2 regions of the Nocardioides marmoribigeumensis genome follow, and region 2 is predicted to be linked to the other one. Evidence: riboswitches for the same ligand, from Rfam matches in the RefSeq annotation. Region 2 holds a riboswitch; the other holds the start of a gene.

Region 1 (5,176 bases), 2.0 Mb from region 2:
TCGGCGAGGGCGAGGGCAGAGTCCTTGTCGACGGGGCCTCCCTCGAAGAGGACCTCGGGCGGCTCGGCGGCGGCGGACCAGCCGCTGAGCACGGACGCGACGAGGATCGGGGTGGGCCGGTTGAGGATGACGCCCAGCGTGCCCTCGGCGTTGTGGTCGAGCAGGAGCACGACCGAGTCCCGGAAGTTGGGGTCGATCAGCTCGGGCGTGGCCACCAGGAGACGACCGGTGGCGGGCGCGGCGCTGGAGGTGCTGAAGCTGGGGATCTCCATCACCGCGCGGCCCCTCGTCTCGCCCTCACGGGGCCCATCCTGCCCCCACACCGGGCACGGGACACAGCGGGGGACGCGCCCGGGAGAAGGCAGAGCGGCCCCGACCCCGCCGATGGGAGGAGTGCACCTGAGGCAAAGGGAGAAACCCGCAGGGCACGTCAGCAGGGCCGGGGCGGTGACAGGGCGAGGGTCCCCCCTCAGCCCTGGCCAGGGGCGCGGTCGGTCAGCCGACCGCGCGGCGCAGGCGCGTGGCGAAGTCGCCGGTCCCGCCCCCGCCGGTCGCGTCCTCACGGACCAGGCCACGGGTGCGACGGGGGTTGGCCACGCTGTGCTGCGTCGAGCCGTGCCAGTCACGGGCACGGCGGTGCTCGGGCACCGAGGGCTGCGCCTGCTCGACAGCCGCGCGCAGGCGGCCGGCGAAGGTGCTGCCGGTGCTGCTGGTCGAGGTCTGGCCGGACGTCCGGGTCGCCGTCATGGGGTCCCCCTCAGGTGCGTGGAGAGTGCCGGGTCTCGGCACGTCCACCACGGTAGGGACGGAGTGCAGCGTCCCCCAACTCGGCCGCCGGTGACGCCGGACACAGGCCACGCTCAGCAGACCTGAGCTGTGTTCAGGCTCACCCCGAAGGAGACTCCGCAGCGGCTCCGCAGCGGCCCGCAGCGGCCCGCAGCGGTCAGCCGACCCGCAGGTCGCCGCCCTTGACCGGGACCAGCTCGAGGCGGACCTTGCCCGCGGGGATCTCCAGCGGCCCGGCAGCGGTGCGCAGGGTCACCACGCGGTCCAGCCCGTTCTTGACCCACGTGCCGCGGACCATCCGACCGTCGTGGAAGACCACCGCCGGTCCGCGACCGGTGAACTTGGTCTCCGGGACGGGATAGCCCGCGGGGTCGCGGTAGCCGGCGAGGCCGACCTTGACCCGCAGCACGACGACGGTGTCGGGCAGGAAGTCGTCGCCCTTGGTCGCGTTGGAGTCGGTGTTGACGTACTTCCCCTTGCGCAGCTCGAAGGAGGTCGCGCTGCTCGTGCTGAACACCGCGGTGAACCGCTTGGCGGGCTTGCCCTTGGGCAGGTCCTGGTCACCGAAGGGGAGGTAGGGCGTCGGCGTCGTCCGGAGCGCCTTCATCGGCTTGACCAGCTTGTCGACGTCCATGAACAGGTTGTACGGCGCGTAGCCCTGCCCGCGGTAGAAGCCCGGCGCGCCCTCGGTCACGGTGCGGATGCCGGCCCCGTGCACGCGCCGCAAGGTGACCCCGGCTCCCCCGCTGGCGACCAGGACCGCCTTGAGGGGCTGGACGATGCCGATGTCGGTGGCCCGCATCGACCGCATCGGGCCGGCCCGGTGCGGGACCTTGCTGTAGTAGAACGCCGCGAGCCGGGTGATGCCGCCCTCGACCAGCTCCTCCACGACCATGTCGGCCTTGCCGAGCCCGACCTGCGTGCCGTGGCCGGAGTTGTCGATCTTGAACGCCAGGATCGGCCGCTTGGGCGGGGCGCCCAGCCGCTCGCCGGTCAGCGGGTTGATCCGCGAGAGCGTCGACTGGTGGCCGGTGCCCTGCGGGTCCGCGGGCTGGTCGCTGCCGCCGTCCTTCTTGTCGCCGCCGCAGGCGGTCAGCAGCAGGGCGGAGGCGGCGAGCAGGGAGCCGGCACGCAGCCAGGCAGGACGGGTCGTGGTCCGGTCGGTGCGCATGGGACCAGGATCCTACGTGCGGCTGGGATCACCGCCGCAACGTGCCGGGGAACCACCGGTTCGTCCAGATGGCCTCGCGGCGCACGCGCGCGCCGGTGTACGGCGCATGGACGATCATCCGACGCCCGCGGTCCCAGCCGGTGAAGACGCCGACGTGGTAGACCCCGCCGCCGTCGTAGAAGAACACGAAGTCGCCCGGGCGCATGGCCGAGCGCTTGATGTGCCGCATGAACCGCGCCTGGGCGGAGGAGGTGCGCGGCACGTGGCCGAAGCCGGCGCGGTGCGTGGCGTAGTAGACCAGCCCCGAGCAGTCGAAGGCGTTGGGACCGGACGCGCCGTAGCGGTAGGGGTCGCCCTTCTGGTTGCGGGCGATGGTCAGCGCGGACCGGATGCGGGTCGAGACGGCCGCGACGTGGGTGATCCGCGGGGAGACGACGGGCGCCTGCGGTGCGGGCGCGGTGCCCTGGCGGGCGGTGGTGGGGTGGGCCACGAGCACCAGGGCGGTCAGCGCCAGCACGAGGGCGTTGACGGCGGCCTTGCGGAGGACGTGCGTGGACAGCGACGCGGTGGACGAGGTGGAGCGGGCCGGACCGGGGACGGTCGGGCGCGCAGCGACGAGCGCGGGCACAGGCATGCCGGGGTATCCCTTCTCACGCCTGTGAGGTGAGCTGTCGGGTTGGAGCCAGAAGGTGCTCCGCGTCGCGGTCTCCGAAGAGGCCGGTCTGCTTCACCCCGAGTGCCCGTGACGGTGGGGGAACCGTCAGAGGGACACGATGTTGGGTCCCCCACTCCTGCCAGTGGTCGTCGGCCCGTCGCGGACGGCAGGACTCGGCGAGCCCGCGCGGGTGTTGAGTTGTCAGCCGGACGAAAGTAGTTGATCAGTCCCGGTTGCGCCAGCGATTGCGGGGAATCGGGCGCGTCGCGCGCGAGATTCCACCGGATCCGTCGCCCGGCCCGTCGCCCGCGGTGGCTCAGACCTTGGCGCCACCGTCGACGTACAGGGTCTGGCCGGTGACGTAGGAGGCCTCGTCGCTGCAGAGGTACGCCGCGGCGGCGGCGATGTCCTCGGGCCAGCCCACCCGGCGCACGGGCGTGGCCGCGGCCGCCGCCTCGCGGTAGGCCTCGGGCTCGACACCGACCCGGCGCGCGGTGGCGTCGGTCATCTCGGTGACGATGAACCCGGGCGCGATGGCGTTGGCGTTGATGCCGAAGGGGCCGAGCTCGAGCGCGAGCGTGCGGGTGAAGCCCTGGATGCCCATCTTGGCCGCGGAGTAGTTGGCCTGGCCCCGGTTGCCGAGCGCGGAGACGCTCGAGAGGTTGAGGATCTTGCCGAACTTCGCCTCGACCATGTGCTTCTGGACGGCCCGGGTCATCAGGAACGCCCCGCGCAGGTGGACGTTGATCACCGAGTCCCAGTCGTCCTCGGTCATCTTGAACAGCAGGTTGTCGCGGGTGATGCCGGCGTTGTTGACCAGCACGTCGACCTTGCCCAGCTCCTCGACGACCCGGGTGACCGCGGCCTCGACGGCGGCCGCGTCGGCCACGTCGACACCGATGCCGATGGCCTTCTCGTCGCCGTCGACGGGCAGCGTCGCCGCCGTCTTCGCGGCCTCGGCCTCGTCGAGGTCGAGGACCGCGACGGAGGCCCCCTCCTCGGCGAAGCGGCGGGCCGTCGCGGCGCCGATGCCGCGCGCTGCGCCCGTCACGATCACGACTCGACCTGTGTAGCGGCTCATGGTGGACCTGACCTCCGGGAGTGACATCGGTGACACGCGCCGCTGGGCGGGCGCGAGAAGTACGGGCCCGAGTCTCCCACGCACTAAACTGGACGGATGCAGGCCGGCGGCTTCCGCTTCGCGACGTGGGTGGCCGGGATCTTCCTGGTCGCCACGTTCGTCGTCGCCTGGGTCTACGACCTCCCGGTGCGCGACCCCGACAGCGTCGCGGGCCCGACCTACCTCCGGCTCCCGGCGATCCTGCTCCTCGCCTTCCTCCTCGACGTCGCCCCGCGCGCCCTGTGGGCAGCCGGACGACGGCCGTGGCACGTGTGGCGCGAGGCCCGCACGGTCGTGCGCGAACGCTGGCACGCCTCCCACGTGAAGTTCGCGTTCCTCGGGCTGGCGGCGTGGTACGTCACCTACGCCTCGTTCCGCAACCTGAAGTCCTACGTCCCCTTCGTCAACCGCCACCTCTGGGACGGTCTGCTGGAGGACCTCGACCGCGCGCTGTTCCTCGGCCACGACCCGGCGGTGCTGCTGCACCAGTGGCTCGGCACGGGGTTCGCGGCCCACTTCTTCTCGTTCGTCTACATCGCCTGGATCGTCTTCGTGCCGGCCTCGCTCGTCGTCGCGCTGGTCTGGTCCCGCGACACCGCCGCCGGCGCGTGGTACGTCACCGCGATCGCGGTCGACTGGGTGCTCGGTGCCCTGACCTACTTCGCGGTCCCGACCCTGGGGCCCGTCTACGCCCGGCCCGACACCTTCGCCGCGCTGCCCCACACCGACGTCACCTCCTTGCAGGTCTCGATGATGGCCGAGCGGCACGACGTGCTGGTCAACCCGTTCAACACCCAGGCCGTGCAGACGATCGCCGCCTTCGCCTCCCTGCACGTCGGCCTCTGCGTGACCATGGTCGTGATCGCCGAGCTGCTGCGCCTGCCCCGCGCGCTGCGGATCTTCCTGTGGGTCTTCCTGGCCCTGACGGTGCCGGGGACCATCTACCTCGGCTGGCACTACGCGGTCGACGCCATCGGCGGCACGGTCCTCGGTGTCGTCGGCGCCTGGATCGCGGCCAAGGGCACCGGTCAGGCCTTCCGGCGCCGGTCGACGCCCACCCGCGTCCGGGCGCACGCCGAGTCGGTCAGCTGAGCGCCTGACGCAGCCGTCCGGCGTACTCCTCGGCCTCGCCGTCGGCGTACCTCGTGCGTGGCCAGAAGAAGCCGCGCAGCCCGTCGCCCTTGGTGCGCGGCACGACGTGCAGGTGCAGGTGGGGCACCGACTGGGAGACGGTGTTGTTCATCGCCATGAAGGACCCCTGCGCCCCGAGTCCGTCGACGACTGCGCGCGCCAGGCGCTGCGCGGTCTCCAGGAACGGGTCGCGCAGCCCGGCCGGGAGGTCCGGGAGCGTCACGACGTGCTGCCGCGGCACCAGCAGCACGTGCCCCTTGAAGACCGGCCGGGCGTCGAGGAACGCGACCAGGTCGGGCTCGTCGAGCACGGT
Region 2 (5,176 bases):
CATCTCCCCGACCACCTCGGCGGCCGCGTCGAGCTCACCGGACTCGACCAGCGACCAGGCCACCAGCGCCCGCTCCGCGTGGAGCCCGCTGCGGGCGCCGGCGAGGACGTCGGACGCGAGGGGAGTGCCGGGGGGCCGGTGCAGGACGGCGTGCAGGGTCTGCAGCTCGGTGCCGTAGTAGAAGCCCTGGCCCAGGTGGAGGGCCAGCGCCTCGTCGGCGATCCGTCGCGCGTCGGGGTCCTCGTGGCTGGCGGCCACCGCCGCGCGCCACCACGCGAGCGGGACGTCGAGGCCGCTGTGGGTCAGCGTCGCGGCCTTGCGCCGCGCCTCCTCCATCGTCTCCTCGGCCTCGCGGACGCGGCCCTCCTCGTGCTGGGCGAAGCCGAGGTGGAACAGTCCGGCGACCTCGATCTCCGCGCTGGGCCCGGCGGCGAGGAGCTCCTCGCCGAGCCAGGACCGCCCCCCGAGGTCGGGGCGGCCGGCGCTGGCGATCTGGCGCACCAGCAGCGCCGAGCAGAGCAGGTCGCGGTCCTGGGCCGTCCGTGCGGCCGCGATCGCGCGCGCCGCGTAGGCGTCGCTGGCGGCGGTGTCCCAGCCGAACTGGTGCTCGATGGTCAGCGTCGCGCAGAGCGTCGCCTCGTCGGCGGCGTCGACGTGGTCGAGCGCGGCGGTGAAGAGGTCGATCAGCTCCTCGTTCTTGCTGCCGTGGGTGCGCCACGTCCAGGCCCCCGCCTGGTGGAACGTCGCGGCCGCGGCGGCGACCAGGTCCCAGTGGCCCAGCCGGCTGGCCTCGCGGGCGAGCTCCTCCACCAGCCCCGGCGCCTCGGTGAAGGTGCCCATGCGGACGGCGCTGCGGGCGACGCCGAGCATGGCGTGCAGGCGCTCGTCCTCGAGGCCGAGCTCCTCGGCCACCCGCCGGGCCTGCAGCCAGAGGTCGCGCGCCTCGACCGGGGCCTGCCGCGCGAGCGCGACCCGCGCGGCCCGCCCGAGCCAGGTGAACGCCGTACGCGCCCGGTCGGGACCCAGGGGCACGGCGAGCGAGGCGTGGTGCGCGATGTCCGCGGCGGCGTCGGGCACGTCGCCGAGCCGCTCGGCGAGCACGTCGGCGGCGCGTGCGTGCCAGCGGAGCCGGCGGGCGGCGGAGAGGTCGGCGTAGAGCGCCTCACGGGTCAGGGCGTGGGCGAAGCGGTAGCCGTCGCCGTGCTCGTCGAGCAGCCCGGTCGCGAGGGCGAGGTCGAGGTGGTCCAGCGCCTCGTCGAGCGGCTGGCCGGCCAGCGCCGCTGCGTCCTGGGGGACGATGTCGCGGCCCAGCACGGCGGCGGCCCGCAGCAGCTCGCGGGTCTCGGCCGGGAGCCGGGTGACGCGCTGGCCGATGACGTCGCGCACCCCCTCCGGCACCGGGAGCGTGTCGACCGCGTCCACGTCGTCCAGTGTCTGCAGCAGCCGGGCGTACTCGTGCACGAAGAACGCGTTGCCCGCGGTGGCCTCGTCGACCACGTCGACCAGGCCGGCGGGGACGGTGGAGGGCTCGCGGCCGAGGAATCGGCCGAGCAGCAGCCCCACGTCGTCCCGGCCCAGGCCGTCGAGCCGGACCCGCTCCGCCCCGGCACGGGCGAGGGCGGCCAGGGTGGTGAGCAGCTGCTCGGCGCCGTCCTCCTCGGTGGTCCGCCGGGTCACGAGCAGCAGGACCGGGGCGGAGGAGGGGCGCTCCACGAGGTGGGCGAGCAGCTGGAGGGAGGTGCTGTCGGCCCAGTGCAGGTCCTCGAGCACGACCACGAGCCCACCCGCGTCACGGGCAGCGGCCTCGAGCAGGCCGGCGACCGCGTCGAACAGGCGCAGCGAGCCCGAGCCGGTGTCGACCGGCACGCCGTCGGCCAGGAGGGGGTGCAGGAGCGGGTCGGCCCCCGCGTCGGGCGAGAGGGCACGCACGACCTGCGTCCACGGCCACAGCGCCGGCGCGACGTCGCCCTGGTGGCACTGGCCGACCACGGTGGTGAGACCGCGACCGGCCGCCCCGCGCAGGACCTCCTCGACGAGCCGGGTCTTGCCGATGCCGGGCTCGCCCAGCACGGTGGCGACCTGCCGCCCCACCGGCAGCCGGTCGAGCAGGGTGGTCACGCGGGCCAGGGGCTCCTGCCGGCCGACCAGCGCGTCGCCGGGCGCCGCCGGACGGTCCGGGGCGGGCGCGGGCGACCGCGGGGCCGCGACGGGACCGTCCAGCGCCGGGTCCTGCCGCAGCAGGTCGGTCTCCAGCCGGCGTACCTCCGGCGTCGGGTCGACTCCCAGCTCGTCGGCCAGGCGCGAGCGCAGGTCGCGGAGGGTCTCCAACGCCTCGGACTGGCGGCCGCAGCGGTAGTGCGCCAGCGCCAGCAGCGCGAACAGGCGCTCGCGGAACGGGTGCTCCTCGACCAGGCGCGCCAGGACCAGCCCGACCTGCTCGGGGCGGCCGAGGTCGAGCAGGGCCTGGGCCGCGCGCTCGGTGGCCGCGGCGCGCAGCTCGACCAGCCGGGCCCGGGCCGCCACCACGGCCTCGGGCGAGCAGTCGGCGTAGGGCTCGCCGGTCCACAGCGCCTCGCCCTGCTCGAAGAGCGTCAGCGCCCCGGCCGGGTCGGTCGAGGCGAGGCACCGTCCGGCGGCGTCCTCGAACAGCCAGGTGTCGACGTCCGCGACGTCGGCGCGGATCGCGTAGCCCGCCGACGTGCTCACCAGGCAGCGGTTCTCCCCGCGCGCGGTCCGTCGCGGCTCGACCGTGTCGCGCAGGCGTGAGACCACCGCCTGGAGGGAGCCGAGCGCCGCGCCGGAGTCCCACACCTCGCCGAGCAGCCGGTCGGCCGACACCGGAGCACGGACGGCGAGCAGCACCGCCAGGACGTCGCGCTCGCGGCGCCGGCGCAGCTCCTGCTCGCCCGCGGCGGTCTGCACCACCAGCCCGCCGAACGCGCGGTAGCGCGTCGCCCCCGAGACCTCCTGCTCTCCCACGCCGCACAGCCTAGGAGCGCGCGGCCCGTCCGGCCACGACGCCGGCGCAGGTCGCCGGTGCGGGACGACCCGCGAGGCTCAGCGCATGCCGGCGACGCGCGAGCAGTGGGGCCAGGCGCCCCAGCCCTGCCCGCGCAGGATGCGCTCGGCGACCCGCATCTGCTTCACCTTCGTGGCGCGGTGCGGGAGCCGGGCGTAGCGCCGGCCGCCGTACGCCCGCCACGTGCCGGCGCTGATCTGCAGGCCGCCGTAGTAGCCGTTGCCGGTGTCGACGTGCCACCGGCCGGTGCTCTCGCAGTGGGCGATCCGCTGCCAGGCGCGGTAGTGCCGGGGCCGCGCCTGCGGACGGGGCGTCCGCTGGGTCGAGTGCATCGTGGGGCCGGGCGAGGGCCGCGTGTCGGCCTGGGCGGCGCCGGCGACGACGAGGCCGGCGCCGGTGACCAGCACCAGCGACATCAGGGCCGAGGAGAGCAGGGACAGGACGGTCAGGGGGGTACGACGGGACGCCCGTCGGACGGCAGGCATGCGTGAGCGCATGAAGGTTCCTCCACACGCCTGCGAGGTCAGCTGTCGGGTTCGGGCAGGAGTGCCCGGCCGCTCGCGCGGCTTCACCCCGAGGGCTGCGGTGGCAGCCCGTGGAACGTGGGTCCCCCGCTCCTGCCAAGCGGTTCGGGGACCACCGACCGGCAGGACTCGGCGTACGACGGTGGCCGCCCCGCAGGGGGTGCGAGGCCCGAGAAAACTACGACGGACCGTGCGGCCCGGTGAAGCACCGAGGACGGGTCTTTACCTTCCCGGGCCGAGGTCGTGACCGCAGGGATCGGTGTGACCCAGGGGACGGACCCGAGGTGCTAGGCGGGTGCGTAGAGCGTGACCTCGCCGTCGCGGCCCTTGAGGTGGATGCCCTCGCGCGCGGTGAGGTCCGGAGGGTCGGCCAGCTGGTCGCGGGTCGCCTCCGAGAGCAGCACGGTGTCACCGGTCTCGCGGGTCGCGGACTCCACCCGGGCGGCGATGTTGACGGTGTGGCCGATGACGGTGAACTCCAGCCGACCGCCGCCGCCTACGTTGCCGGCGACGACCGGCCCGGAGTTGAGGCCGATGCCGATGCCGAGGTCGGGGTCGACCTGGGGGACGGCCTCGGCGATGGCCCGCGCGGCCGCCAGCGCGGCGTCGGCGTGGCGCTCGTTGCGCCGCGGGGCGCCGAAGACGGCCAGCAGGCCGTCGCCGACGAACTTGTCCACGTGCCCCTCGTGCTCGTGGACGATCGGCACCACGGTGGAGAACAGCTGGTTGACCCGCGTGACCACCTCGTGGGCCTCGGTCTCGGAGGCGTAGGTGGTGAAGCCGCGGATGTCGATGAACATCACCGTCACCTCGAGCTCCTCGCCGTCGAGGTCGGTGCCCTCCCGCAGGATCAGCTCGGCGATCGCCGGGTCGACATAGGTGCCGAACGCGTCGCGGATGCGCTCCCGCTCGCGCAGCCCGACGACCATCGCGTTGAAGCCGACCTGGAGTCGCCCGATCTCGGTCGCGTCGTAGACGGGCACCGACACGTCGAGGTCGCCGTCCTGCACGCGGCGCAGCGCGCGGGACACCCCGAGGATCGGGCCCGCGGTGGCCCGCGCCACCGCGCTCACGGTCGCGAAGCCGACGACCACGCCGATGCCGCAGAGCACGATCACGGCGACGAGCACCTGCTGCCGGGAGCCGTCGCCCGTGCTCAGGGAGACGATGCCGACCGCGAGCAGGCCCCCGACGGGCACACCCGTGCCGAGAACCCACGCCAGGATCGCGCGCCGCCGCACGCCGCTGACACGGAAGTCGCCCTGGGCGCCCCGGGACAGCGCCTTGGCGGCGATCGGGCGGAGGATCCGCTCGGCGAGGAGGTAGGTCGACGCGGCGGTCGTCGCGCCCGCGAGGGCGACAGTGGCCGTGACCCAGAAGGCGCCCATGAAGCCGCGGCCGAGGCTCAGCGCGCCGAAGAGGAGGGCGGCGGGCAGCCAGAAGAACATCTGCACCAGGAACAGCCGGCTCGGGGTGCGCAGCACGATGCGCTGCTCGCGCAGCGTGGCCGGTCGGCCGGACAGCAGCCACTGCCGCGCGGCGCGCTGGGCGCGGCGGCCGAGCCAGATGCCCAGCGGCAGCGCGGCGCCGACGTAGATCGCGACGGTGACGACGAAGAACAGCGTCGAGCGCT

The links. A riboswitch is a leader RNA that binds a small molecule or an ion and turns the genes downstream of it on or off. The one in region 2 is predicted to bind cyclic di-AMP.
Region 1: linked by a shared signal. The riboswitch ahead of J2S63_RS18405 (C40 family peptidase) and the one ahead of J2S63_RS09185 (transglycosylase family protein) in region 2 are both predicted to bind cyclic di-AMP.

The regions. Positions count from the first base shown of each region.
Region 1 covers NZ_JAVDYG010000001.1:3,876,085-3,881,260, reverse strand. The annotation lists gene J2S63_RS18420 (YqgE/AlgH family protein) at 1-272, opposite strand, end outside; gene J2S63_RS18415 (hypothetical protein) at 496-747, opposite strand; gene J2S63_RS18410 (DUF3048 domain-containing protein) at 944-1,957, opposite strand; gene J2S63_RS18405 (C40 family peptidase) at 1,986-2,591, opposite strand; cyclic di-AMP (ydaO/yuaA leader) riboswitch at 2,598-2,777, opposite strand; gene fabG (3-oxoacyl-ACP reductase FabG) at 2,929-3,693, opposite strand; gene J2S63_RS18395 (phosphatase PAP2 family protein) at 3,790-4,824, shown strand; gene J2S63_RS18390 (HIT family protein) at 4,817-5,176, opposite strand, start outside.
Region 2 covers NZ_JAVDYG010000001.1:1,916,191-1,921,366, reverse strand. The annotation lists gene J2S63_RS09190 (ATP-binding protein) at 1-2,979, opposite strand, end outside; gene J2S63_RS09185 (transglycosylase family protein) at 3,058-3,516, opposite strand; cyclic di-AMP (ydaO/yuaA leader) riboswitch at 3,518-3,664, opposite strand; gene J2S63_RS09180 (adenylate/guanylate cyclase domain-containing protein) at 3,831-5,176, opposite strand, start outside.